Regions from separate parts of the Halomonas pelophila genome, predicted to be linked through region 3. Evidence: predicted binding sites of a transcription regulator. Region 3 holds the regulator's gene; each other region holds the start of a gene.

Region 1 (7,890 bases), on a different contig from region 3:
CGGGCTTCGAGGCGCCGGTGATGCTGGCCTACAGCGCCCGCAACCGCTCCGCCTCCATCCGCATCCCCTACACCGCCAGCCCCAAGGGCAAGCGCGTCGAGACCCGTTTCCCGGACCCGACCGCCAACCCCTACCTGTGCTTCGCGGCGATGCTGATGGCCGGCATCGACGGCATCCGCAACAAGATCCACCCCGGCGATGCCATGGACAAGAACCTCTATGACCTGCCGCCGGAAGAAGGCAAGTCGATCCCGACCGTGGCCGAGAGCCTGGACCAGGCCCTCGAGGCGCTGGACGCCGACCGCAGCTTCCTCACCGAGGGTGGCGTCTTCACCGACGACATGATCGATGCCTACATCGAGCTGCTCAGCGAGGACGTGGAGCGCATCCGCATGACCACGCATCCGATCGAGTTCGACATGTACTACAGCTGCTGATCCCGCGGCGCCTGGCGCCGCGTTCAGCATCGCAAGAGGCACGCCCCCGGGCGTGCCTCTTTTTGTGCGTGGCGGATGGCGAGGGCGATGTGACAGGGCCTCATGAAGGGGCCTGGCGGCGGCCGCTAGACCAGCAGCATATGGCCGATGAGGCCCAGCGCGAAGCCCAGCACCGCGCCCAGGGGCGGTCCCCAGTGGCGCTCGAGCCTGGCCTGGGGCGCGAGGTCCTGGAACACCGAATAGAGGATGCCGCCGGCGGCGAACAGCATGATCATCGCCACTGCCGTGGGGTACGGCGCCAGCCACAGGAAGCCGCCGAGCCCCGCCAGCGGTCCCAGCCAGGCCATGGCGAAGAAGAGCCCGATCAGCCGGCGGCTCGAGTAGGGGGTGGTGCTGCGCAGTTCGTGGTAGGCGTTGAAGCCCTCGGGCAGGTTCTGCAGCGCCATCAGGCCGGCGAGCAGCAGGCTGCCGCTGCTGCCATGGGCGAAGGCCGCCCCCAGGGCCAGGGCCTCGGGCACGAAGTCCGCGAGCATGGCCGCGAGCTGGCTGGCCGAGGTGCCGCTGCGGTTCAGGGCGATGTCCAGGGCCATGAACGCCAGCCCGCCGGCCACGAAGCAGCCCGTGGCGGTGGCGATGCCGAGGGCCGGCAGGCTGTCCGGCACCAGCACCAGCGCCACCGCGGAGAGCAGGGCGCCGCCGCCGAAGGCGATGATGCCGTGGCGCAGCTCGTTCTCGAGCCAGTCGATCGGAATGCACTCCACTCGCGCCAGCCAGGCGCCCATCGGCATCGCCATGCCGGCCATCAGCGTGAGGACGATCACCGTCTGCCAGGCGTCCATGCGTCGTCTCCTCTGTCCATCGGGACCGGTCGTCTTTCCGGCGTTGGCGTCGATCTCACTCCGGAGGCGTCATCCGCGTTCCTCGTGGGGTCGCTTCTGCGCTAGTCTTGCATCATAAAGGGAAACCCATTGGCAACGCAGGAATCGGCGCATGAACAAGGCACTGGCAGTGGTGGCGCTGGGGCTGTCGTTGAGCCTGGCGGCTCACGCCCAGACCATCTACCGCACCACCGACGCCCAGGGCAACGTGGTGTTCACCGACAATCCCGAGGGCGGCGGCCAGGAGGTGACGCTCGATCCGCTCACCGTGGTGCCCAGCCCCGGCGAGACGGCGAGCATGGCACCCGTGGTCCAGGGCGGACAGGGCGAGCCCGACACGGCAGCGCCGGGGCAGCCGTTCATGCCCTACGATCGCTTCGGCATCCTCTCGCCCGGCCAGGAGGAGACCCTGCCCACCGGGGCGGCCGGCAACGTCCAGGTGACCCTGGGCATCCAGCCGGAACTGCGCGAGGACCATCGGGTGCGCCTGCTGGTGGACGGGCGGGTCAGCCAGTCGGCCATGCACACCGATACCTTCCTGCTCAACAACCTGGAGCGCGGCGAGCACGTGCTGCAGGCCGAGCTGCTGGATGGCGGCGGGGCGGTGCGTCATCGCAGCTCGCCGGTGACCCTCTATGTGCAGCGGGCCAGCGTCAACCTGCCCAGCAACCCCAATAACCCGAGCGGTTAGCTCGCCCCTCGCCGGATACATCGGCCGCTGTGTCCGGACGGCACCTACCGGCCCTGTCGCGAGCCCCCGCCCCGCGACGACGGCCGCTTCGATGCCTTCGATCATGCCGACCGGGTGAAGGAGGGGCGCGCCTTCGAGCACCTCGACCGGCTGCGTGACGGGCGAAGGGGGGAGCCCTCCTCTCGCCCGCCCCATCATCCGCCGACTCATCATCCGCCGACCCATCCCCCCAAGCCCCATTACCCGCCGCCCCGGCATCCCTTGCCCCACTATCCGCCTCCCCCGCATCACCGGCGCGATCCCTCGACGCGCGAGCACTTCTCGATCGATCGGCGTGTGCACCGCCCGGCGCCTCGCGATGCCCCCTGACCGGTCGCGCTCCGGTGGTCCAGGTCGGGGGCGGTACCGGGCGGCGCCCCTTGGTTGCAAGTAATGGGCTGCACGCAAACGGGCGTTCGACGGTCGTATGCACTAAAGTGGTGCGCCAAGGTGGGACGGTCCTGCCCCTGAAAGGCGCCGCCAGCCGCCTCATGAGGTGGCGCGCTTCTTGCAGGTCCTCTCCCATGCAGGCTCACGGCGCTTCTCCGGGAGGCGCTCACCGGATCGGGCAGGACGGCTTCATGTATCGACGCTTGATGGAACATCTCACCACCGCGGTGCTGCTGCTCGATGGCGAGCTGCGCCTGCGCTGGATGAACCCGGCCGCGGAGGCGCTGCTGGCGATCAGCCTCAGCCGCCTCAAGGGCCAGCCCCTGCCCGCCCTGGTAGACGGGGAGGAGGATATCGGCGGACTGCTGGCCAAGGCCCGTGATGAATTCCACCCCTTCACCCAGCGCGAGGCGCGCCTGACGCTGACCACCGGCGAGGTCCTGACCGTCGACTACACGGTGTCGCCGCTCGGCGCCGACGAGCTGCTGCTCGAGGTGGAGCCCCGCGACCGGCTGCTGCGGATCTCCCGGGAGGAGGCGCTGCAGACCCGCCAGGAGACCATCAAGGTGCTGGCCCGCGGGTTGGCCCACGAGGTCAAGAACCCCCTGGGCGGCATCCGTGGGGCGGCCCAGCTGCTGGAGCGGGATCTCGACGATCCCGGCCTGCAGGAATTCACCCGCATCATCATCGAGGAGGTTGATCGCCTGCGCGATCTCGTCGATTCGATGCTGGGACCCAACCGCATGATCCGCCACGAGCCGCTGAATATTCACAAGGTGCTTGAGCGGGTCCGCGCGCTGCTGATCGTCGAGCACCCGGCCGTGTGGATCGAGCGCGACTACGACCCCAGCCTGCCGGAGCTCTCCGGCGACGAGGCGCAGATGATCCAGGCCCTGCTCAACGTGGCGCGCAACGCCGTGGAGGCGATGACCGAGGCCGGCACCGTCTCGCCGCGGCTCACGCTGCGCACCCGCGCCCGGCGCCAGTTCACCCTGGGCGCCGAACGCCATCGGCTGGTCTGCGAGGTGGCGATCATCGACAACGGCCCGGGGATCCCCGAATCGCTGCGCGAGACGCTCTTCTACCCCATGGTCTCCGGTCGCGCCGAGGGCAGCGGCCTGGGACTCTCGATCGCCCAGTCGATCCTGCACCAGCACCAGGGGCTGATCGAGTGCGATTCGATCCCCGGCCACACCCAATTCCGACTGCTGATTCCGCTGGAGAAGCGCCATGACTGATGTCGCCCGCGTCGTGGTCGTCGACGACGACCGCGCCATTCGCTGGGTGCTGGAGCGTGCCCTGGCCCAGCCCGACCTCCAGGTCGAGGCGCACGAACGCGCCGATCACGCCCTCGAGCGCCTGCTCGAGGACCCGCCCGAGGTGCTGGTCACCGATATCCGCATGCCGGGGATCGACGGCCTGGACCTGATGGCCCGAGTGCGCGAGGCCCACCCGGAGCTGCCGGTGATCGTGATGACCGCCCACTCCGACCTGGACAGCGCCGTGGCCTCCTATCAGGGCGGCGCCTTCGAGTACCTGCCCAAGCCCTTCGATGTCGACGAGGCGCTGGCCCTGGTGCGCCGGGCGGTGGCCCATGCCCGCGAGCGTAAGCGCCCGGTCAGCGTGCCCGAGGGGCTGGATGCCGAGATCATCGGCGAGGCGCCGGCCATGCAGGAGGTGTTTCGCGCCATCGGCCGACTGTCGCACTCGCATATCACGGTGCTGATCAACGGCGAGTCAGGTACCGGCAAGGAGCGCGTCGCCCGGGCCCTGCACCAGCACAGCCCGCGCGCCGGCAAGCCCTTCATCGCGTTGAACATGGCGGCGATCCCCAAGGACCTGATCGAGTCGGAGCTGTTCGGCCACGAGAAGGGCGCCTTCACCGGCGCCACGGCCCAGCGCCAGGGGCGCTTCGAGCAGGCCAACGGCGGCACCCTGTTCCTCGACGAGATCGGTGACATGCCTGCCGAGACCCAGACCCGCCTGCTGCGGGTGCTGGCCGACGGCGAGTTCTATCGGGTGGGCGGCCACACCTCGGTGAAGGTGGATGTGCGCATCATCGCCGCCACCCACCAGAACCTCGAGACCCTGGTGGAGGACGGGCGCTTCCGTGAGGATCTGTTCCATCGCCTCAACGTGATACGCGTCCACCTGCCCACCCTGTCCCAGCGCCGCGAGGATATTCCGCGGCTGGCGCGCCACTTCCTCTCCGAGGCGGCCAAGGAGCTCGCCACCGACATCAAGGTGCTCACCCCCGAGGCCGAGGCTCACATCACCCGGCTTCCCTGGCCGGGCAACGTCCGCCAGCTCGAGAACACCTGCCGCTGGCTGACCGTGATGGCCTCCGGCCGCGAGGTGCTGGTCGAGGACCTGCCGCCGGAGCTGCGCGAGCCCGGCGCCACCGAGGGTAGCGTGGGCGACTGGCGCACCGCCTTCCGCGACTGGGCCGACCGGGCGCTGAGCGACGGCCACACCCACCTGCTCGAGGAGGCCGTGCCGGACTTCGAGCGTATCCTGATCGAGACCGCCCTAAAGCACACCGGCGGGCGCAAGGGCGAGGCCGCCGAGCTGCTGGGCTGGGGGCGCAACACCCTCACCCGGAAATTGAAGACCCTGTTGCCGGCGCTGGCGGAGGATTGACGGCGAAGGGCGAGCATCAAGTAAGCCTGCATAGGAAAGGGGCGCCGGCATGCCGGCGCCCCTTGTCGTCTCGGGCGGTGCTTTATGGGCGTCGCTCAGCGGGTGGGCGACGTCCGATCAGCCGCGGTCGAGCGGCCGGGTGCGTTTCTCGAGCCAGGCCAGGGCGTCGCCCTCGAGCCGCGGCGCGAGGCATTCACGCACCTCGGCATGGTAGGCGTCGAGCCAGTCGGCCTCGGCGGGGTCGAGCAGCGCGACGTCGATGGGCCGGGTGTCGATGGGGCACAGGGTCAGCGTCTCGAAGCGCAGGAAGTCGCCGAAGTCGCTCGCCGCGGCGGGGCGGTTGGCGACCAGGTTCTCGATGCGGATGCCCCACTCGCCCGGGCGATACACGCCGGGCTCGATGGAGGTGATCATGCCCGGCTGCATGGCGGTGTGCGGCGCCGCCGGCGCGGACCAGGCGATCACCTGGGGCCCCTCGTGGACATTCAGGAAGTAGCCCACGCCGTGGCCGGTGCCGTGGCCGTAGTCGCGGCCGCCGGCCCACAGCGGCGCCCGGGCGATGGCGTCCAGGTGCGGCGAGGGGATGCCGCAGGGGAAGTGTGCCCGGGAGAGCGCGATGGTGCCCTTGAGCACCCGGGTGTAGTCCTCGCGCTGAAGATCGGAGATCTCGCCCACCGGCACCACTCGGGTGATGTCGGTGGTGCCGCCGTGGTACTGGCCGCCGGAGTCGATCAGCAGCAGGCCGTCGCCCGCGATGGTGGCGTGGGCCGCCGGGGTGGCGTGGTAGTGGGGCAGGGCGCCGTTGGCGTTGAAGGCGGCGATGGTGGAGAAGCTGCGGCTGATGAAGCCGGGGCGCCGGGCGCGGGCGGCGGTCAGCCGCTCGTCCACGGTCAGCTCGGTGACCGTCTCGCCGCGCTCGATGGCCGCCTCCAGCCAGGCGAAGAACTCGCACAGCGCGGCGCCGTCTTCCGCCATGGCCTCGCGCACGTGGTCGAGATCGGCGTCGCTCTTGCGGCTCTTGGCCAGGGTGCTGGGCTGGCTGGCTTCCACCAGGGGCACGCCCGCCGGCAGCGCCTGGCGGGTGCCCAGGGTCAGCTTGGCCGGGTCGAGCAGCACCCGGGCCTCACCGGGCAGCGCATTGAGGCTGCGCGGCCAGTCGGCGTAGTCCGCCACCGCGATGCCGTCGGCGGCCAGCCCCGCGGTCAGCTCGTCGTCGAGCTTGCCCGGAGCGACGAACAGGGTGGCCGTCTCGGTGCCCACCAGCAGGTGGGCCAGGAACACCGGGTTGAACGCGACGTCATCGCCGCGCAGCTGGGTCAGCCAGGCGATGTCGTCCAGCGTCGAGATCGGATGCCAGTCGGCGCCGTGTTCGGCCATGGCCGCTCTCACGCGAGCCAGGCGCTCGCCGCGGCGCTCGTCGAGGTAGGCGGCGGGGTGGGCGTAGAGCGGCGCCTCGGGCAGCGCCGGGCGATCGGGCCAGACGGCGTCGAGCAGGTCCAGGTCGCCGCGCAGGCGGATGCCCTTGGGCGCGAGCGCGTCCTCGAGTCGGCGCGCGTTGGCGAGCGACACCACGTCGGCATCGAAGCCCAGCGTCGCACCCTCGTCGAGCCGCTCGGCCAGCCAGCGCATCGGCGCCTCGGCCTGGCCGGGCTGCAGCTTCATCAGCTCGATGCCGCTGCCCGCCAGCTGCTCCTCGGCCTGCACCCAGTAGCGGCTGTCGACCCAGACGCCGGCGGCGTCGTGGGTGACCACCAGGGTGCCCACCGAACCGTCGAAGCCGGAGAGCCAGGCGCGGCCGGCCCAGTGCTCGGGGAGGTACTCGGAGTTGTGGGGGTCGGAAGAGGGCAGCCACCAGGCGTCGATGGCGTGCTCGCGCATGGCGTCGCGCAGGGCGGCGAGACGGGCCGCGGGGGTCGAGGGGGCGTGGCTCATGTCAGGCTCCGGTGGTGGAAGAAGAGGGAGAGGAGACGGCGGTATCGCGCTGGCTGCCCTTGAGCATGCGTCCGATCAGCGGCGTCAGCAGCGCCAGCACCAGGGCACAGAGTACCAGTGCCACCGCCGAGCGGCCGAACAGCGCCGGCAGCTCGGTGAGCTTGTCGGCGCTGACGTTGCCGCCGATCAGGCCGGCCACCAGGTTGCCCAGCGCCAGCGAGGTGAACCATAGGCCCATCAGCTGCCCGCGGATGCGCTGCGGTGCCAGGGTGCTCATGGTGGAGAGACCCACCGGGCTCAGGCACATCTCGCCGAGGGTCAGCAGCAGCAGGCTGGCGCTGATCCACAGCGGCGAGACCAGGCCGTCGCCGACCAGCACCTGGCGCGCGGCGAGCATCATCAGGCCGAAGCCGGCGGCGGCGAACAAGAGGCCCATCACGAACTTGGTGGCGCTGCTCGGCTCCAGGCCGCGGCGGCCCAGGGCGGGCCACAGCCAGCCGAACAGCGGGCCGAGCAGGATGATGAAGACCGCGTTGAGCGACTGGAACCAGACCGTGGGGACTTCCCAGCCGCCGAATAGCGCGCGGTCGGTGTAGTCGTTGGCGAAGAGGTTGTAGGAGGTGGGCTGCTGCTCGAAGGAGGCCCAGAAGAAGGCCGAGGCGACGATCAGCAGGAAGGCCACCACCACTCGGGCGCGCTCCCGGGCGTCGAGGCCGGCGAAGGCCATCAGGTAGACGAAGAAGCCCAGCGCGCAGACGATGATCACGCTGGTCATGGCCTCGGCGATCGCCACCGGCTGCAGCTGGATCATGCCGCTGGCCGTGAGGCCGACCAGGGCGGCGGCGAGGAGCGACAGCCCCGAGACCGCCAGGCCCACGCCGCG
Region 2 (7,890 bases), on a different contig from region 3:
CAACTACGCCAAGACGGTCTTCACCGGGGTGATGCCGGATGCCTGGCTGTTTGCCCTGGGTGGGATGTTCGTGCTGGTCACGGTGCTGCTGCCCAGGGGCATCGCCGGCCTGCTGGCCTATCGCCTTCGCCCCCGGCGAACGTCTCGACCGCCATCGCCTGAACCCTCTGCGCCCCGGGAGGCCTCCGCATGAGTTTCCTGCAATCCCTGGCCGATCGTGACCGGGTCTTCGACTTCCTGGTGCCGGCGGCCTCTCCGGTGGATGTCCGTCATGGCCCGATCCTCTACCTGGACGGCGTCACCGTCAGCTTCGACGGCTTCAAGGCGATCAACGACCTCAACCTGACCATCGATGATGGCGAGTTGCGCTGCATCATCGGCCCCAACGGGGCCGGCAAGACCACCATGATGGACATCATCACCGGCAAGACCCGACCGGACACCGGCTCGGTATGGTTCGGCAGCCGCCACAACCTGCTGGCCAAGAGCGAACCGGAGATCGCCAGCCTCGGCATCGGGCGCAAGTTTCAGAAGCCCACGGTATTCGAGGCCCTGACGGTGTTCGAGAACCTCGAGCTCGCCATGGCGGCCGACAAGCGCATCCTGCCCACGCTCACCGCGCGCCTGACAGGCGAGATCCGCGACCGCATCGAGGAGGTGCTCGCGACCATCGGGCTCACCGAGCTCCGCCACCGCCTGGCCGGCATCCTTTCCCACGGCCAGAAGCAGTGGCTGGAGATCGGCATGCTGCTGATGCAGCGTCCCCGGCTGCTGCTGGTCGATGAGCCGGTGGCCGGCATGACCGAGCAAGAGATGGAGCGCACCGCCGAGCTGCTCACGGGCCTCGCCGGCAAGGGCAAGCAGTCCGTGGTGGTGGTCGAGCACGACATGGGCTTCGTGCGCTCCATCGCCCGCACCGTGACGGTGCTGCACCAGGGCAGCGTGCTGGCCGAGGGCAGCATGGACCGGGTCTCCCACGACCCGAAGGTCGTCGAGGTCTATCTGGGCGCGGACCCCGACGAGGAGGCCGCCTGATGCTGACCATCGAGACGCTTAACCAGTACTACGGCGAGAGCCATACCCTCTGGGACCTGGACCTCGAGGTGCTCACCGGCCAGTGCACCTGCGTGATGGGACGCAACGGGGTGGGCAAGACCACCCTGATGAAGGCGATCATGGGCGAGGTGGCGGTGGCCTCCGGGAGCATCCGCTACGCCGATGACGTCGAGCTGACTCGCAAACGCGTGGAGGATCGCTCGCGACTGGGCATCGGCTATGTGCCCCAGGGGCGCCAGATCTTCCCGCTGCTTACCGTGGAGGAGAACCTGCGCACCGGCCTGGCTGCGCGAAGCGATGGCCTGAAGCGGATTCCGTCGCGGGTCTATGAACTCTTCCCGGTGCTCGAGGAGATGAAGCATCGCCGGGGCGGCGACCTCTCCGGCGGCCAGCAGCAGCAGCTGGCCATCGGCCGGGCCCTGGTGCTCGAGCCGCGATTGCTGATCCTCGACGAGCCGGGGGAGGGCATCCAGCCAAACATCGTGGCCCAGATCGGCGAGGTGATCCGCCGGCTGATCCGCGAGGATGGCCTCAGCGTGCTGCTGGTGGAGCAGAAGCTGCCCTTCGCCCGCAAGTATGCCGACCGCTTCGTGATCATGGATCGGGGCCGCCCCGTGGCCCGCGGCGAGATCGGTGAACTCTCCGAGGCCCTGATTCGCGAGCATCTGACGGTCTAGCGGTGTAAACCCACCAGGTCATGGCTTGCGCCCAGCCCGGCACCCGTCCGGGCTGGGCGCTCGTCTCTGGCGCACACACTCGGCATCGCCCGGGCGCCGCTCAGGGGCAGGCATGCACCATAAAGGGACGGCTGCCCACCTCTCTTCCCGACCTTGGTGCGCCGGACGCACTCCAGTGCACCTGGTCGGTGCGCACCCGCGCTCACATCCTTCCTCATCCTCTAATGTAAATGATTGAAAAGGCTGGGTTAACTATGGGCCTCTGCGTTCTGGTACGGCCCTTGCTGAGGTCAGTGCAGTTGCCACTTTCCTGACAGGGCGGACTGCCATGACGGCCTTCTCGACACTCACGCCAGGACCGCCATCCCCGGCCTCGGGGCCGGCCTCGGGGCCGGTCTCGGGCCACCGCTTCGATGCCGACCGCCACTGGGCGGCCTCGCTGGACCTGGCCTTCGAGCCCCGCGACGGCGTGACCCGCATGACCCGCGCCCGTCACCACGGGCCGCTGCGGGTGCAGCGGTCGTTTCACCCCGAGGGCCGACAGGGCCCCTGCCATGTCTATCTGTTGCATCCGCCCGGCGGACTGGTCAGCGGTGACGCCCTGACCATCAGCGCCCGGGTCGGCGCGGGCGCTCATGCGCTGCTGACCACCCCGGCCGCCAACAAGCTCTATCGGGCCGACAGCCATGGCGTCGCCTGGCAGCAGGCCACGCACCTCGAGGTCGCCGAGGAGGGGGTGCTCGAGTGGCTGCCCCAGGAGACCCTGGCCTTCGACGGCTCGAAGGGAGAGCAGCGCACCACCATCGCCCTGTCGGAGACGTCACGTTGCCTCGGCTGGGAGGTGATGGCCCTGGGCCGTCCGGCGAGTGCACTGCCCTTCTTGAGCGGCCGCATCGAGCAGCGCTTCCATCTGACCCGCAACGGTCGGCCCCTGTGGCTCGAGCGTCAATCGCTGGATCCCCGCCATCCGCGCTTTACCGGCCGCTGGGGGCAGGGCGGAGCCACCGTGCAGGCCACGCTCTGGGCGGTGGGACTCGATGACGAACCGGACGCCATACAGGCGCTGCGCGATGGCCTGCCGACGAATCCGCGATGGGCGGTGACAGTGCGCCACGGGGTGCTGCTGCTGCGCTACCTCGGCAATGAGCGCAACGAGGCCTGGCGCCTATGTCGCCAGGCCTGGGAGATGCTGCGGCCCCGACTGCTCGGCCAGCCCGCCCATACCCCCAGGATCTGGCTGACCTGACTGCCTTTCTTGATGGAGATGCCCCATGGAACTGACCCCCAGAGACAAGGACAAGCTGCTGCTCTTCTCGGCCGCCCAGCTGGCCGAGCGGCGGCGCGATCGTGGCCTCAAGCTCAACTATCCCGAGGCGGTGGCGCTGATCAGCTTCGAGATCCTGGAGGGCGCCCGCGACGGGCGCAGCGTCGCCGACCTCATGAGCTACGGGCGCGAGATCCTGACCCGGGAGGACGTCATGGAGGGGGTGGCCGAGATGGTCGACGAGGTACAGGTCGAGGCCACCTTCCCGGACGGGACCAAGCTGGTCACTGTGCATACGCCCATCGTCTGAAAACTGGCTGCGCTCGGTCATGCCGTTTTGGCATCGCAGCAAAAAATGCTCATTTACGAGACGTAAACTCGAGCGCGAGTCCGATCCGTTTTTTGCTGCTTGCCGCCTTGCCTGACCATCGCTCGCGCAGTTTTCAATATTACAGGAGGGGGATGCTGATGATTCCCGGTGAGTACCAGTTACAGGACGGCGAGATCGAGCTCTGTGCGGGCCGCGATCGGATCACCGTCGAGGTGGCCAATACCGGTGACCGGCCGATCCAGGTCGGTTCCCACTATCACTTCGCCGAGACCAATCCGGCCCTGACCTTCGATCGCGACGCCGCGCGGGGCTACCGCCTGGACGTGGCCGCCGGCACGGCGATCCGCTTCGAGCCGGGCCAGGTGCGTGAGGTGACGCTGATTCCCTACGTCGGGGCGCGCCGCATCTTCGGCTTCCATGGCGACGTCATGGGCGAGCTGTCTGCCGCGCCCGACGCCGCGCGATCCCCGCACCCCGGTGACTCGGACCAGGGAGAATCGTCATGAAGATCAGCCGTCAGGCCTATGCCGACATGTACGGTCCCACGTTAGGGGACCGGGTGCGCCTGGGTGACACCGACCTGTGGATCGAGGTGGAACGGGATGCCGCCCACTACGGTGACGAGGTGAAGTTCGGCGGCGGCAAGGTGATTCGCGACGGCATGGGGCAGAGCCAGCGTCACGACGATTCGGTCATGGACACCGTGATCACCAATGCGCTGATCCTCGACTGGTGGGGCATCGTCAAGGCCGACGTGGGCCTGAAGGCCGGTCGCATCAAAGCCATCGGCAAGGCCGGCAACCCCGATACCCAGCCGGACGTCACGATCGTCATCGGCCCGGGGACCGAGGTGATCGCGGGGGAGGGCAAGATCCTCACCGCCGGCGGCCTCGATGCCCATATCCACTTCATCTGCCCGCAGCTGGTGGAGGAGGCGCTAGCGAGCGGCATCACCACCATGCTCGGCGGCGGCACGGGGCCGGCCACCGGCTCCAACGCCACCACCTGCACGCCGGGGGCCTGGCACCTCGGCAAGATGCTCCAGGCGGTGGACGACCTGCCCATGAACATCGGCCTGCTCGGCAAGGGCAACGCCAGCCTGCCCGAGGCCCTGGAGGCCCAGCTAGAGGCCGGCGCCATGGGCCTCAAGCTCCACGAGGACTGGGGGACCACCCCGGCATCCATCGACAACTGCCTGAGTGTGGCCGAGCGTCATGACGTCCAGGTGGCGATCCATACCGACACGCTCAACGAGTCGGGCTTCGTCGAGGACACCCTGGCCGCCTTCAAGGAACGGGGCATCCACACCTATCACACCGAGGGGGCCGGGGGCGGCCATGCGCCGGATATCCTCACCGCCTGCTCGAAGCCCTACGTGCTGCCGTCGTCGACCAACCCGACCCGACCTTATACCGTTAACACCATCGACGAGCACCTCGACATGTTGATGGTGTGTCACCACCTGGACCCCAATATCCCCGAGGACGTGGCCTTCGCCGACTCGCGCATCCGCCGCGAGACCATCGCCGCCGAGGACATCCTCCAGGACCTGGGGGTGATCTCGATGATCGCCTCGGACTCCCAGGCCATGGGGCGAGTCGGCGAGGTGATATGCCGGACCTGGCAGACCGCCCACAAGATGAAGCAGCAGCGCGGCCTGCTGCCGGAGGACGAGGCGCGCGGGGCCGACAATGTCCGCGCTCGGCGCTACATCGCCAAGTACACCATCAATCCTGCCATCACCCACGGCATCGCGCATGACGTGGGCTCCATCGAGGTGGGCAAGCTGGCCGACTTGGTGCTCTGGAAGCCGGCCTTCTTCGGCACCAAGCCGGCGCTGATCCTCAAGGGTGGCATGATCGCCATGGCCCCCATGGGCGACCCCAACGCCTCGATCCCCACCCCCCAGCCGGTGCACTACCGCCCGATGTTCGGCGCCTTCGGCCGGGCGACGAGCCAGACCCGCCTGACCTTCGTCAGTCAGGCGGCGCTCGCGGCCGGTATCGGCGACCGACTTGGCTTGCGCAGCCCGCTCAGTGCCTGCCGGGAGGTGCGGGGCGTGCGCAAGGCCGACATGAAGCTCAACGACGCCTGCCCCGAGCTCAGCGTCGATCCGCAGACCTACGAGGTGCGCTGCGACGGCGAGCTCCTGACCTGCGAGCCCGCCACCGAGCTGCCGCTCGCTCAGCGCTACCACCTGTTCTGAGCGCCGAGTGCCAAGCGCCGGACTGCGGGCAGGGACCACCCGAGTGAGCGGCGCCGGGGACAGGTCCTGGCGGGGGTCCGATTCCAGGGAAGGAATCGGTAGCGTACAAGGAAGTATTCACAGCGCCCCCGCCTGGACCTATCGCCGGATGAGCCGCGGCTAATTGTTTACGGACTCGAAGCTCGAAACAGGAAATGAACGATGCTGAGATTGATTGAACGCCTGGGGCCCATCGAGGCGAGCCGGGCGAGTGACACCCTGACGCTGGCCTATGAGCAGCGCGTCCTCGGCCGGCTCAAGGCCCGAAGCGATGCGGGCCGTGACGTGGGCCTGTTCCTCGATCGTGGCCCGGTGCTGCGCGACGGCGAGGGGCTGCGCGCCGAGGGCGGCGAGGTGGTGCGCATCCTCGCCGCCGTAGAGCCGGTGGTTACCGCCCGCATCGCGCCGGGCCTGCCCCTGGCGCGGCTCGCCTATCACCTGGGCAACCGTCACGTGCAGCTGGCGCTGGGGGAGGATGAAGACGCGTCACCCGGTCAAGGCGGCTTCGTGCGCTTCCCGCCGGACCATGTGCTGGAGGCGCTGGCCGAGCGGCTGGGGGCGCGCCTCGAGCACCACCAGGCGCCCTTCGACCCCGAGCCCGGCGCCTATTCACACACCCAGTCACATACCCAGTCCCACGCCCAGGCCTCGGACGGGGAGGGCCACGGGCATCACCCGCATCACCACGGCCACGATCATGACCATGCCCACTGAGGGGCCGGCGACGGCGGCGCGGGGCGATGACCTGGCGCTGCTGGGACTGCTGCAGCTGGTCAGCCCGGCGCTGCCCATCGGCGCCTTCGCCTTCTCCCAGGGACTCGAGAGTGCCTTCGAGCTGGGCTGGGTGTCGGATGAAGCGAGTCTCGGCGAGTGGCTGGAGGGCGTGCTGGACGACGGCCTGACCCGCTGCGAGCTGCCGGCGCTGGCGCGCCTGACCCGGGCCTGGGACGAGGCGGATGGCGAGGCCATCGCCGAGTGGGACGCCTGGCTTGCGGCCAACCGCGAGACCGCGGAGCTTGCCGCCGAGGATCGCCGTCTGGGCGCCGCCCTGGTGCGTCTGCTGGGCAGCCTCGCGCTGCTGCCCGCTGGCCCCTCGAACGAGGCACCGGCGCTGCCGGCCCACGCCGGCTATGTGACGGTCTTCGCCTGGACGGCGCACGTGCGCGGCGTGCCAGCGCGTCAGGCGCTGCTGGGTTTCGCCTGGGCCTGGCTGGAGAACCAGCTGGCCGTGGCTTGCAAGGCCTTGCCGCTGGGCCATACCGCGGCGCAGCGCCTGGTGGAGCGGCTACGCCCGGCTCTGGTGGCCGCGGTGGACGAGGCCCTGGTGCTCGAGGACGACGCCCTGGGGCCGGCGCTGCCGGGCCTGGCCCTGGCCAGTGCGCTGCACGAGACCCAGTACTCACGACTGTTCAGAAGTTAGCGCCCAACAAGGCCGGGCGATCACGGGTGAATCTACCTCGCACGACCGCTGGCACGCCGGACGAAGCGACGCGGTCGGTCTTCAGGGAAGAAGACCGAGGAAAGCCGGCACAGGGACGTGCCGTCTTTCCGACCGCAGGAGTCCGGCCGGTTTGCCAGGGTTTCGGGCGTGTGGCGTGGTGAGTCCCGTGAGTCGTCCGTGCCGACAGTAACGATGAAAGAGTGCAACAGGAGAAACGACATGACCCATTGCCTGCGAATCGGCGTCGGCGGCCCGGTGGGCTCCGGCAAGACGGCCCTGCTCAAGCAGCTCTGCCGCGCCCTGCGGGACCACTACGATATCGCAGTGGTCACCAACGACATCTATACCCGCGAGGATGCCGACTTCCTGCTCAAGCACGAGGCCCTGCCGGCGGACCGGATCCTCGGCGTCGAGACCGGCGGCTGCCCGCACACGGCGATCCGCGAGGATGCCTCCATGAACCTGGCGGCCATCGACGACCTCCAGGCGCGCCATCCGGGGCTCGAGCTGGTGCTGGTGGAGTCCGGTGGCGACAACCTCTCGGCGACCTTCAGCCCGGAGCTGTCCGACCTGACCCTCTACGTGATCGACGTCTCGGCCGGCGACAAGATCCCGCGCAAGGGGGGGCCGGGCATCACCAAGTCGGACCTGCTGATCATCAACAAGATCGATATCGCCGAGCAGGTCCACGCCTCGCTGGAGGTCATGGAGCGCGACTCGCGCAAGATGCGCGGGGAGCGCCCCTTCGTCTTCGCCAACCTCTACGACGGCGTCGGCCTGGAGGAGATCATCGCCTTCATCCTCGAGCGCGGCATGTTGCCGGAGCGTCGCCCGCTGTCGACGACGACTTCCGACCGCGATGCCGCCTCTGCCTGA
Region 3 (7,890 bases):
CGGCGTCGTCGCCCTCGTCGATGAGCCGATCGCGCCACTGCTCGAGGCGATGAAAGGCATGATCGCGGCGCAGCTTTTCGTTCTCGATCTCGTCGAACACCGCCTGGATGCCCTCGAGGTCCTCGCCGCGCATCAGCTTGCCGACGTACTGCATATGGCGGCGGCGGGCCTCGCGGGCCTTGATGCGCCCGGTCTCCTCGACGGCGGCCAGCAGGTCGTCGGAGAGCGGAAAGCGCTTACGCTGGGCGTCGCTCATGGCGATGATCTGCTCGCCGAGCTGCTGCAGGGACTGCATCTCGCGCTTGAGCTGGGACTTGCTGGGCCGCTCGTCGGCCGGGGAGAGGTCATCCTGGGTCATGCCGGTTCCACTTCGTCGGGGTCGAATCGCGCCAGTATATCAGCCCGCGGCACGGGGCTGGACAATGCACCATCTTGAAGGTCGGCGACAGGCCGGCCGAGTAAGGAGAGACGTACATGACACAGGCTTTCGATGCCGCCGCCCAGCAGGCCCTGCTGGAGAGTCGCGCCCGGATGGCCCTGGACCTGGCCCGCCAGCTCGGGGCCGAGGCCTGCGAGGTGGGGGCCAGCGTCGATCAGGGCGTCGGCGTCAGTGTTCGCGAGGGCGAGGTGGAAACGGTCGAGCTGTCCCGGGATCAGGGGATCGCCGTCACCGTCTACGTGGGGCAGCGCAAGGGCAGCGCCTCCTCCAGCGATGCCGGCGAGGCCTCGGTGCGCGCCGCGGTCGAGAAGGCGCTGTCCTTCGCCCGCCACACCGGCGAGGACCCGGCCTCGGGCCTGGCCGAGGCGGCGCTGATGGCCACCGAGCTGCCGGACCTGAAGGTTCACCATCCCTGGCCGCTTTCCATCGACGAGGCCACCGAGCTCGCCCTGCGCTGCGAGGCGGCCGGGCGTGGCGTGACGGGCATCAAGAGCTCCGACGGGGCGAGCCTCTCCAGCGGCGAGGGGGTGCGCGTCTACGCCAACAGCCACGGCTTTCTGGGTAGCCAGCGCGGCAGCCGCCACTCGCTCTCCTGCATGCTGATCGCCGAGGACGCGAACGGCATGCAGCGCGACTATGACTACACCAGCGCCCGCGACCCTCGCGACCTGCTGGCCGCCGAGGCGGTGGGCGAGAGCGCCGCGCTGCGGACCCTGAGCCGCCTCGGCGGCCAGCGCCCGGCCACCGGGCGCATGCCCGTGCTCTTCGACCCGACCCTGGCCAGCGGCCTGGTCGGTCACCTGATGAGCGCCATCGCCGGCGGGGCGCTGTTCCGCGAGGCCTCCTTCCTCTGCGATCGCCTGGGCGATCCGCTCTTTCCCGAGTGGTTCAGCCTCGGCGAGCGTCCCATGGAGGTCGGCGCCATGGCGAGCTCGCCGTTCGACAACGACGGCGTGCAGACCCGCGACAACGTCTTCATCCGCGACGGTCGCCTGGCGAGCTATATGCTCTCGGCCTACAGCGCGCGGCGCCTCGGGCTCGAGACGACCGGCAACGCCGGCGGCGCCCGCAACCTGCGCATCACGGCGCCGCTTCAGAGCCGCGAGGCGCTGCTCGAGCGCATGGGGCGCGGCGTGCTGGTCACCGAGCTGATGGGGCAGGGTGTCAATGGCGTGACCGGCGACTATTCCCGCGGGGCGGCCGGCTTCTGGGTCGAGGACGGGAAGATCCAGCATCCGGTGGAGGAGTTCACCATCGCCGGCAACCTCGAGACGATGTTCCAGGGGCTGGTGGGCCTGGGCGACGATATCGATACCCGCGGCAGCATCCACACCGGCAGCTGGCTGATCGACGAGATGATGGTGGCCGGCAGCTGAGCCGGGCGGGACCTGGAGGCGTTTAACCCCGCGGTTGGTAGTTCTCGTCCAGGCCCAATCGCTCGAGCAGGCCCGTGAACAGGAACGCCTCCTGGCCCTTCAGGGAGCGTTTCAGGCAGTCCAGGTACTCGCGGCGGGAGTAGCGCACCCAGCGTGGGGCCTTGTAGGCATCGAGGTCGATGGCAACCAGGCGATGATCGCGGACCAGAAAATTATTGGTGTGCAGGCCGCGACAATGGATGCCGTGGCGATCGAACGCCTCCAGCGCATCGAGGTACTGCTCCTGAAGCATCGGCGAATCGAGAATGAGCTGTTTCAGGGGCGTGCCATGAATGTTCTCGGTCACCGAGCGGTAGCGTGCCGTCTCGACGATGGTCGGCGTGGCGATGCCGAGTTCATCCAACCGTTTGGCGATCAGGGCGAAGTTGTGGCCCGGGTAGGGGCGAATGCGCAGCACGTAGCGCAGACGATCGACGGCCTTCGGCTGGAAGGTCTTGATGAAGTGGTCGTGCTCAGGGTCGTAGTGGACGAGTGAGTACTTGCCGCTCTGGATCAGTTCCATAAATGGGCTCGGCAGGGTGAATAGTACCGGTCGTGGCGGCTATCGGTCAGGCGTCCTCGTCGAAACGGGCCTCGAAGAGCGCGGAGATGGCCTCGAGGGCCGCGTCGGCCTCCTCGCCCTGGGTGTGCACCTCGAGCTCGGTGCCGCAGGGCGCAGCGAGGATCAACAGCGACATGATGTTGCCGGCATCGGCCTGCTGGCCGCCGCGGTGCACGGTGACGTGCGCATCGAAGGGCTGGCAGCACTGCACGAGCTTGGTGGCGGCGCGGGCATGCAGGCCGCGTCGGTTGGTCAGGGTCAGCTTGCGGCTCGGCACGCCTCAGGCTCCTTCCTGAGGCGCGTCGATATCCATCGATGCCTGCTCGTCGGGGAGGCTGATCTGTACGCCCAGCTCGCGATGGCGCAGCCTGACGCCGGCGTGTCGCGCCGCCAGGTGGGCGGCCAGCCGCTCGGCCAGGTAGACCGAGCGGTGCTGGCCGCCGGTGCAGCCGACGGCCACGGTCAGGTAGCTGCGCTGACTGGTGCGATAGCGCGGCAGCCAGCGTTCCACCCAGGCGAGGATGTCGTCATGCATCTCGGCGACGACCGGGTAGCCGTCGAGGAAGGCGATGATGCTGGGGTCGCGTCCCGTGGCATCGCGCAGGGCCGGGTCCCAGTAGGGATTGGGCAGGCAGCGCGCGTCGAAGACGATATCCGCATCCAGGGGAACGCCGCGCTTGAAGCCGAAGGATTCCACGGTCAGGGTCATCTGCTCGGCGCGATGTCCCGCCACCTGGTCGGTGATGCGTCCGCGCAGCTCATGCACCGAGAGCCGGGTGGTGTCGATCACCAGGTCGGCGAGGTCGCGAATCTCCGAGAGCGCCTGCTCCTCGGTATCGATGGCCTCGGCCAGGGTCATGTCGCTATCGCGGGTGAGCGGATGGCGGCGGCGGGTGTGGGAGTAGCGCTCCAGCAGGATCCGCGCATCGGTGGTCAGGTAGACCACCTGGCACTCGAGGTCGCGGGTATGCAGGTCGTCAAGGAGCTCCGGGAAGCGCGCGAGGGCGTCGGGCAGGTTGCGCGCATCGATGCTGACGGCGATTGAGGAGCGCACGCTGCGGCCCTGCTGGAGCTCGTCGACCAGCGGCCCGAGCAGCATGGCCGGCAGGTTGTCGATGGCGTAGTAGCCCAGGTCTTCCAGCGCCTGCAGCGCGATCGACTTGCCGGAACCCGACCGGCCACTGATGATCACGAGCTGCATGCGGGTCTCCTGGTCGTGAAAGGGGCGGGCGGTGTCCCGGGAGGGATCAGCCGCCCTGGCGGCCGCTCGGGGCCTGTTGTCGTATCGCCTCCATGAGATGCTCATGAAGCTCGCGCTGGCTTGAGCTATGACGCAGACGCCCGCGGGTATCGGCGTCGTTCATCACGCCGGCGACCTGCCCCAGCAGGGCGAGGTGCGCCTCGTCGGCCTCCTCGGGCACCAGCAGCACGAAGACCAGGTCCACCGGCTCCCCGTCGATGGCGTCGAAGTCGACCGGCTCGGCCAGCTTCAGAAAGCCGGCGATGGGCGCCTTGCAGTGCGGGTTTCGCGCATGCGGAATGGCGACCCCGTGGCCGATGCCGGTGCTGCCCAGCCGCTCGCGGCCGATCAGGCGGCTGAATACCTCCTGGCTGTCGAGGCTGGGTGTGTTCTGGGCGATGAAGGTGCTGAAGAACTCCAGCACCCGCTTCTTGCTTCCCCCGGGCACGTCGAAGAGCGCGCGCTCGGGGGGCAGGATGGCGTCCAGTGTCATGATGGAGTCAGCGCGCGCCGGCGCCCTGGGCGCGGGCCTGGGCCTTTTCCTTGTGCTTGACCAGCTGACGGTCGAGCTTGTCGGCCAGCGCATCGATGGCGGCGTACATGTCATTCTCCATGGCCTCGGCATGGAGGTCGGCACCGGCGGCATGCAGGGTGCAGGCGGCCTGCTGGCGTTCCTTCTCCACGGAGAGGGTGACCTGCACGTTGGTGATGTTGTCGTAATGACGCTCGACGCGGGTCAGTTTTTCCTGCACATAGTCACGCAGTGCGTCGGTCAGTTCCACATGATGGCCGGTGATGTTGACTTGCATGACACGCTCCTTGCTCTTACGGGGTGTGAGTCGATTGTAACCCTTTTTGCCGTCCTGCATACCCCCTCGGTCGGGGGCAGCAGGACGCTCGTCGAACGGCGTCAATTCAAGTGCTTGCGCCCGCATCGGACGCCGGCATTGGGGAGTGTCGAGACGGCCATTCGCGGCGTTCAACGCAGGCGCTTGCGCTCGCTGGAGGAGGGGATGCCCATCCCCTCGCGATATTTCGCGACCGTGCGCCGCGCCACACCGATGCCGGCCTCGTCGAGCAGGGCGACCAGCCGGCTGTCCGAGAGCGGCTTGCGCGGGGGTTCGTCCTGGATCAGCTTGCGGATCCGCGCGCGAATGGCGGTGCTGGAGTGGGCGTCGCCCTCGCCGCTGCCGCCACCCACCTGGCTGGAGAAGAAGTACTTGAGCTCGAACATGCCGCGCGGGGTGTGGATGAACTTCTGGGTGGTCACCCGCGAGATGGTCGATTCGTGCATCTCCACGACCTGGGCGATATCGGCCAGGATCAGCGGCTTCATGGCCTCCTCTCCGCGCTCCAGGAAGTCGAGCTGGCGCACCATGATCTCGCGACCCACCCGCAGCAGGGTGTCGTTGCGGCTGGAGAGGCTCTTCATCAGCCAGCGCGCCTCCTGCAGGTGATCCTTGAGGAACTGGTTGTCCGCGCTCTTGTCAGCGCGACGAATCAGCGCGGCGTAGTCCGGCTGGATGCGCAGGCGTGGCATGGCCTCGGGATTGAGCTCCACCTGCCAGCCCTCGCGGGTGTGGCGGGCGACGAGGTCGGGAATCACGTAGTCGCTGTCGCCCTCGCCGAAGGCGCTGCCGGGGCGTGGGTCCAGCGAGCGCACCAGGCCGATGGCCGTGTCGAGGGTGTCGTCATCGAGGCCGAGGCGGCGCTTGAGCAGTCGGCGGTCATCGCCGGCCAGCGCCTCGAGGAACTGGCGCACCAGGCGGCGAGCCTGTGGCAGCAGCGGGGTGTCGTCGGGCAGCGTGGCGAGCTGCAGCAGCAGGCATTCGCGCAGGTCCCGGGCGAAGACCCCGGTGGGCTCGAACTGCTGGAGGCGCAGCAGTACCTGCTCGACCTCCCGGCTCCTGAGCCCGGCGAGGCCCTGGGCCTTGAGGCCGTCACGGATCTCCTCCAGGGGCTGGGTGAGGTAGCCGTCGCCGTTGACGGCGTCGATCAGGCTCTCGGCGATGCGCAGCTGGCGCTCGTCCAGGTCGGTCATCGCCAGTTGCCAGGCCAGGTGGCCCTGAAGGCTCTGGCCCGCGGCCTGGCGTTCGAAGTCGGGCGCCTCGCCGCCGGCGGGCGCGCCGCCCAGATCCTGGTAGGTGTCGGACCAGTCGCTGTCGGTGGTGAGTTCGGCGGGGATCTCGCTGGCCCAGTCGTCGTCGGGCGTCTCGCTCACCGCCTGTTCGCCGAACTCCTCCTCGACGTCCAGCAGGGGGTTGGATTCCAGCGCCTGCTGGATCTCCTGGCGCAGGTCCAGGGTCGAGAGCTGCAGCAGGGCGATGGCCTGCTGCAGCTGGGGGGTCATGGTCAGCTGGGTGCCGACGCGAAGCTGCAGGGAAGCCTTCATGGCCATGAGAGGAGTTCCCTCGACGTGCCGAAAAATCCCACCCTAGCCGCTGGGCGCGGGGGGTGCAACCGAAGAAATTGCAACAATCGTGCCATGCGCAAGCGGCATGCCGTCGGCGAATAACGACATTTATATCAGTCGATTGCGATCGAGGCGGCGGTCAGAGGCGGAAGTCCTGGCCCAGGTAGACGTCACGGACGCGCTGGTTGGCCAGGATCGCCTCGGCATCCCCCTCGGCGATGATCCGTCCGTCGCCGACGATGTAGGCGGTGTCGCAGATGTCGAGGGTCTCGCGCACGTTGTGGTCGGTGATCAGCACGCCGATGTCGCGGGCCTTGAGCTGACGGATGATGCCCTTGATCTCGCCCACCGAGATCGGGTCGACCCCGGCGAAGGGCTCGTCGAGCAGGATGAAGGCGGGCTCGGTGGCCAGTGCCCGGGCGATCTCGACCCGCCGCCGTTCGCCCCCGGAGAGGCTCATGCCCAGGTTGTCGCGGATGTGGGTCACGTGGAAGTCCTCGAGCAGCTCCTCGAGCCGGCGCTCGCGGCCCCGGCGGTCGAGGTCGCGGCGGGTCTCGAGGATCGCCATGATGTTGTCGGCGACCGACAGCTTGCGAAAGATCGAGGCCTCCTGGGGCAGGTAGCCGATGCCGGCCCGGGCCCGCTCGTGCATGGCCGCCGTCGACAGGTCTTGCTCGTCGATATGCACGGCGCCGGCATCGGCGCGCACCAGGCCGACGATCATGTAGAAGGAGGTGGTCTTGCCGGCCCCGTTGGGGCCGAGCAGGCCGACGATCCGGCCCTGCTCGATGGCGAGGCTGATGTCCTGCACCACCCGGCGCCGCTTGTAGCTCTTGGCCAGATGTTCGGCCTTGAGGGTCTTCATCACGTGCCGTCCTGCTGTTCCGGTTCGAGGGTCATGCGCACGCGCTGGCGCTCCTCGACGCCCTGCGCCTCGGAGCGCGCCTGGACGACGCGCCGGTCGAGGAAGTATTCGAGGTAGCCGCCGTCGAAGGTGTCGCCGCCCTGATGGAGCTCGGCGCGGTCGATCAGCTCGATGCGACGCTCGGCGACATGGTAGATGACGGTGCGCCCCCAGCCGCGCACCAGGGGCTCGTCCGGGGCGGGCTGCTGCTCGATGTAGGCGCGCTCGCCGGTGGCGGTGGCGAGCGTCAGCTGGCCCTGGTCGTTGCGGCGGATCTCCACCCGCGCGCCGGTCAGCTGCATGCTGCCCTGCTGAATCTCCACGTCGCCGGTATAGACGGCGGTGCCGGCGCGGTCGTCGAGGTCGAGGCGATCAGCCTCCACCTGGATCGGGGCGCTGGCATCGCCCTCCAGGGCCAGGGTCGGAGCGCTGCCGAGCAGCAGGCCGATGACGCCGAGGGTCAGCAGGGGGGCGAAGGAAGCTCGCATCATGACTCGGGGACCTCGCGGGTGTCGGGCGGATGGTGGCCGCGCACATTGTCGGTCAGTCGCGCGCGGTTGTCATGGATCCAGGCGTCGAAGCGCTCGCCGCGCATCCGCTGGGGCGGCTGGCGCAGCAGCGCCGGGGTCTCGCTCCAGGCATGGCCGCTGTCGGCGTCGAAGTGCAGGATCTCGGTATCCAGCTGCCAGCGCTCGGCCGGGGCCAGCAGGCGCGCGTCGCCGGTCAGGGTCAGCGGGTTCCCCCCCGCGCCCAGGGTGCCGTGCTCGCCGCTGGCCAGCCATACCCGGCCCGAGGCGTCGTAAAGCCGCCCATCGGGCTGCTCGAGGCGGGTGACGTCGTCGTGGGGGGTATGGGTCAGGCGCGGCGTGTCGAGGCGCTGATGGGGCTCGCCCCTGGCATCGAAGCGCGTCAGCCGG

Evidence for each region. Region 3 encodes sigma-54, which starts transcription at its own class of promoters, with help from an activator protein. Its sites were predicted from a motif close to TGGCACNNNNNTTGCTNT; they were not measured.
Region 1: the regulator sigma-54 is predicted to act here: its motif matches at 2,543-2,560, upstream of glnL (nitrogen regulation protein NR(II)).
Region 2: the regulator sigma-54 is predicted to act here: its motif matches at 2,004-2,021, upstream of ABE957_RS17625 (urease accessory protein UreD).

The regions. Positions count from the first base shown of each region.
Region 1 is NZ_JBEGCI010000017.1:12,236-20,125, forward strand. Features, by position in the region: gene glnA (glutamate--ammonia ligase) at 1-437, shown strand, start outside; gene ABE957_RS15925 (ZIP family metal transporter) at 563-1,276, opposite strand; gene ABE957_RS15930 (DUF4124 domain-containing protein) at 1,428-2,006, shown strand; gene glnL (nitrogen regulation protein NR(II)) at 2,627-3,673, shown strand; gene glnG (nitrogen regulation protein NR(I)) at 3,666-5,075, shown strand; gene ABE957_RS15945 (aminopeptidase P family protein) at 5,193-7,007, opposite strand; gene ABE957_RS15950 (peptide MFS transporter) at 7,009-7,890, opposite strand, start outside.
Region 2 is NZ_JBEGCI010000023.1:22,022-29,911, forward strand. Features, by position in the region: gene urtC (urea ABC transporter permease subunit UrtC) at 1-193, shown strand, start outside; gene urtD (urea ABC transporter ATP-binding protein UrtD) at 190-1,035, shown strand; gene urtE (urea ABC transporter ATP-binding subunit UrtE) at 1,035-1,733, shown strand; gene ABE957_RS17625 (urease accessory protein UreD) at 2,062-2,979, shown strand; gene ABE957_RS17630 (urease subunit gamma) at 3,005-3,307, shown strand; gene ABE957_RS17635 (urease subunit beta) at 3,466-3,834, shown strand; gene ureC (urease subunit alpha) at 3,831-5,534, shown strand; gene ABE957_RS17645 (urease accessory protein UreE) at 5,736-6,287, shown strand; gene ABE957_RS17650 (urease accessory protein UreF) at 6,277-6,993, shown strand; gene ureG (urease accessory protein UreG) at 7,234-7,890, shown strand.
Region 3 is NZ_JBEGCI010000002.1:177,242-185,131, forward strand. Features, by position in the region: gene yjgA (ribosome biogenesis factor YjgA) at 1-358, opposite strand, end outside; gene pmbA (metalloprotease PmbA) at 475-1,815, shown strand; gene ABE957_RS02595 (BUD32 family EKC/KEOPS complex subunit) at 1,838-2,377, opposite strand; gene ABE957_RS02600 (HPr family phosphocarrier protein) at 2,424-2,693, opposite strand; gene rapZ (RNase adapter RapZ) at 2,697-3,617, opposite strand; gene ABE957_RS02610 (PTS sugar transporter subunit IIA) at 3,664-4,149, opposite strand; gene hpf (ribosome hibernation-promoting factor, HPF/YfiA family) at 4,157-4,465, opposite strand; gene ABE957_RS02620 (RNA polymerase factor sigma-54) at 4,636-6,054, opposite strand; gene lptB (LPS export ABC transporter ATP-binding protein) at 6,209-6,934, opposite strand; gene lptA (lipopolysaccharide transport periplasmic protein LptA) at 6,934-7,461, opposite strand; gene lptC (LPS export ABC transporter periplasmic protein LptC) at 7,461-7,890, opposite strand, start outside.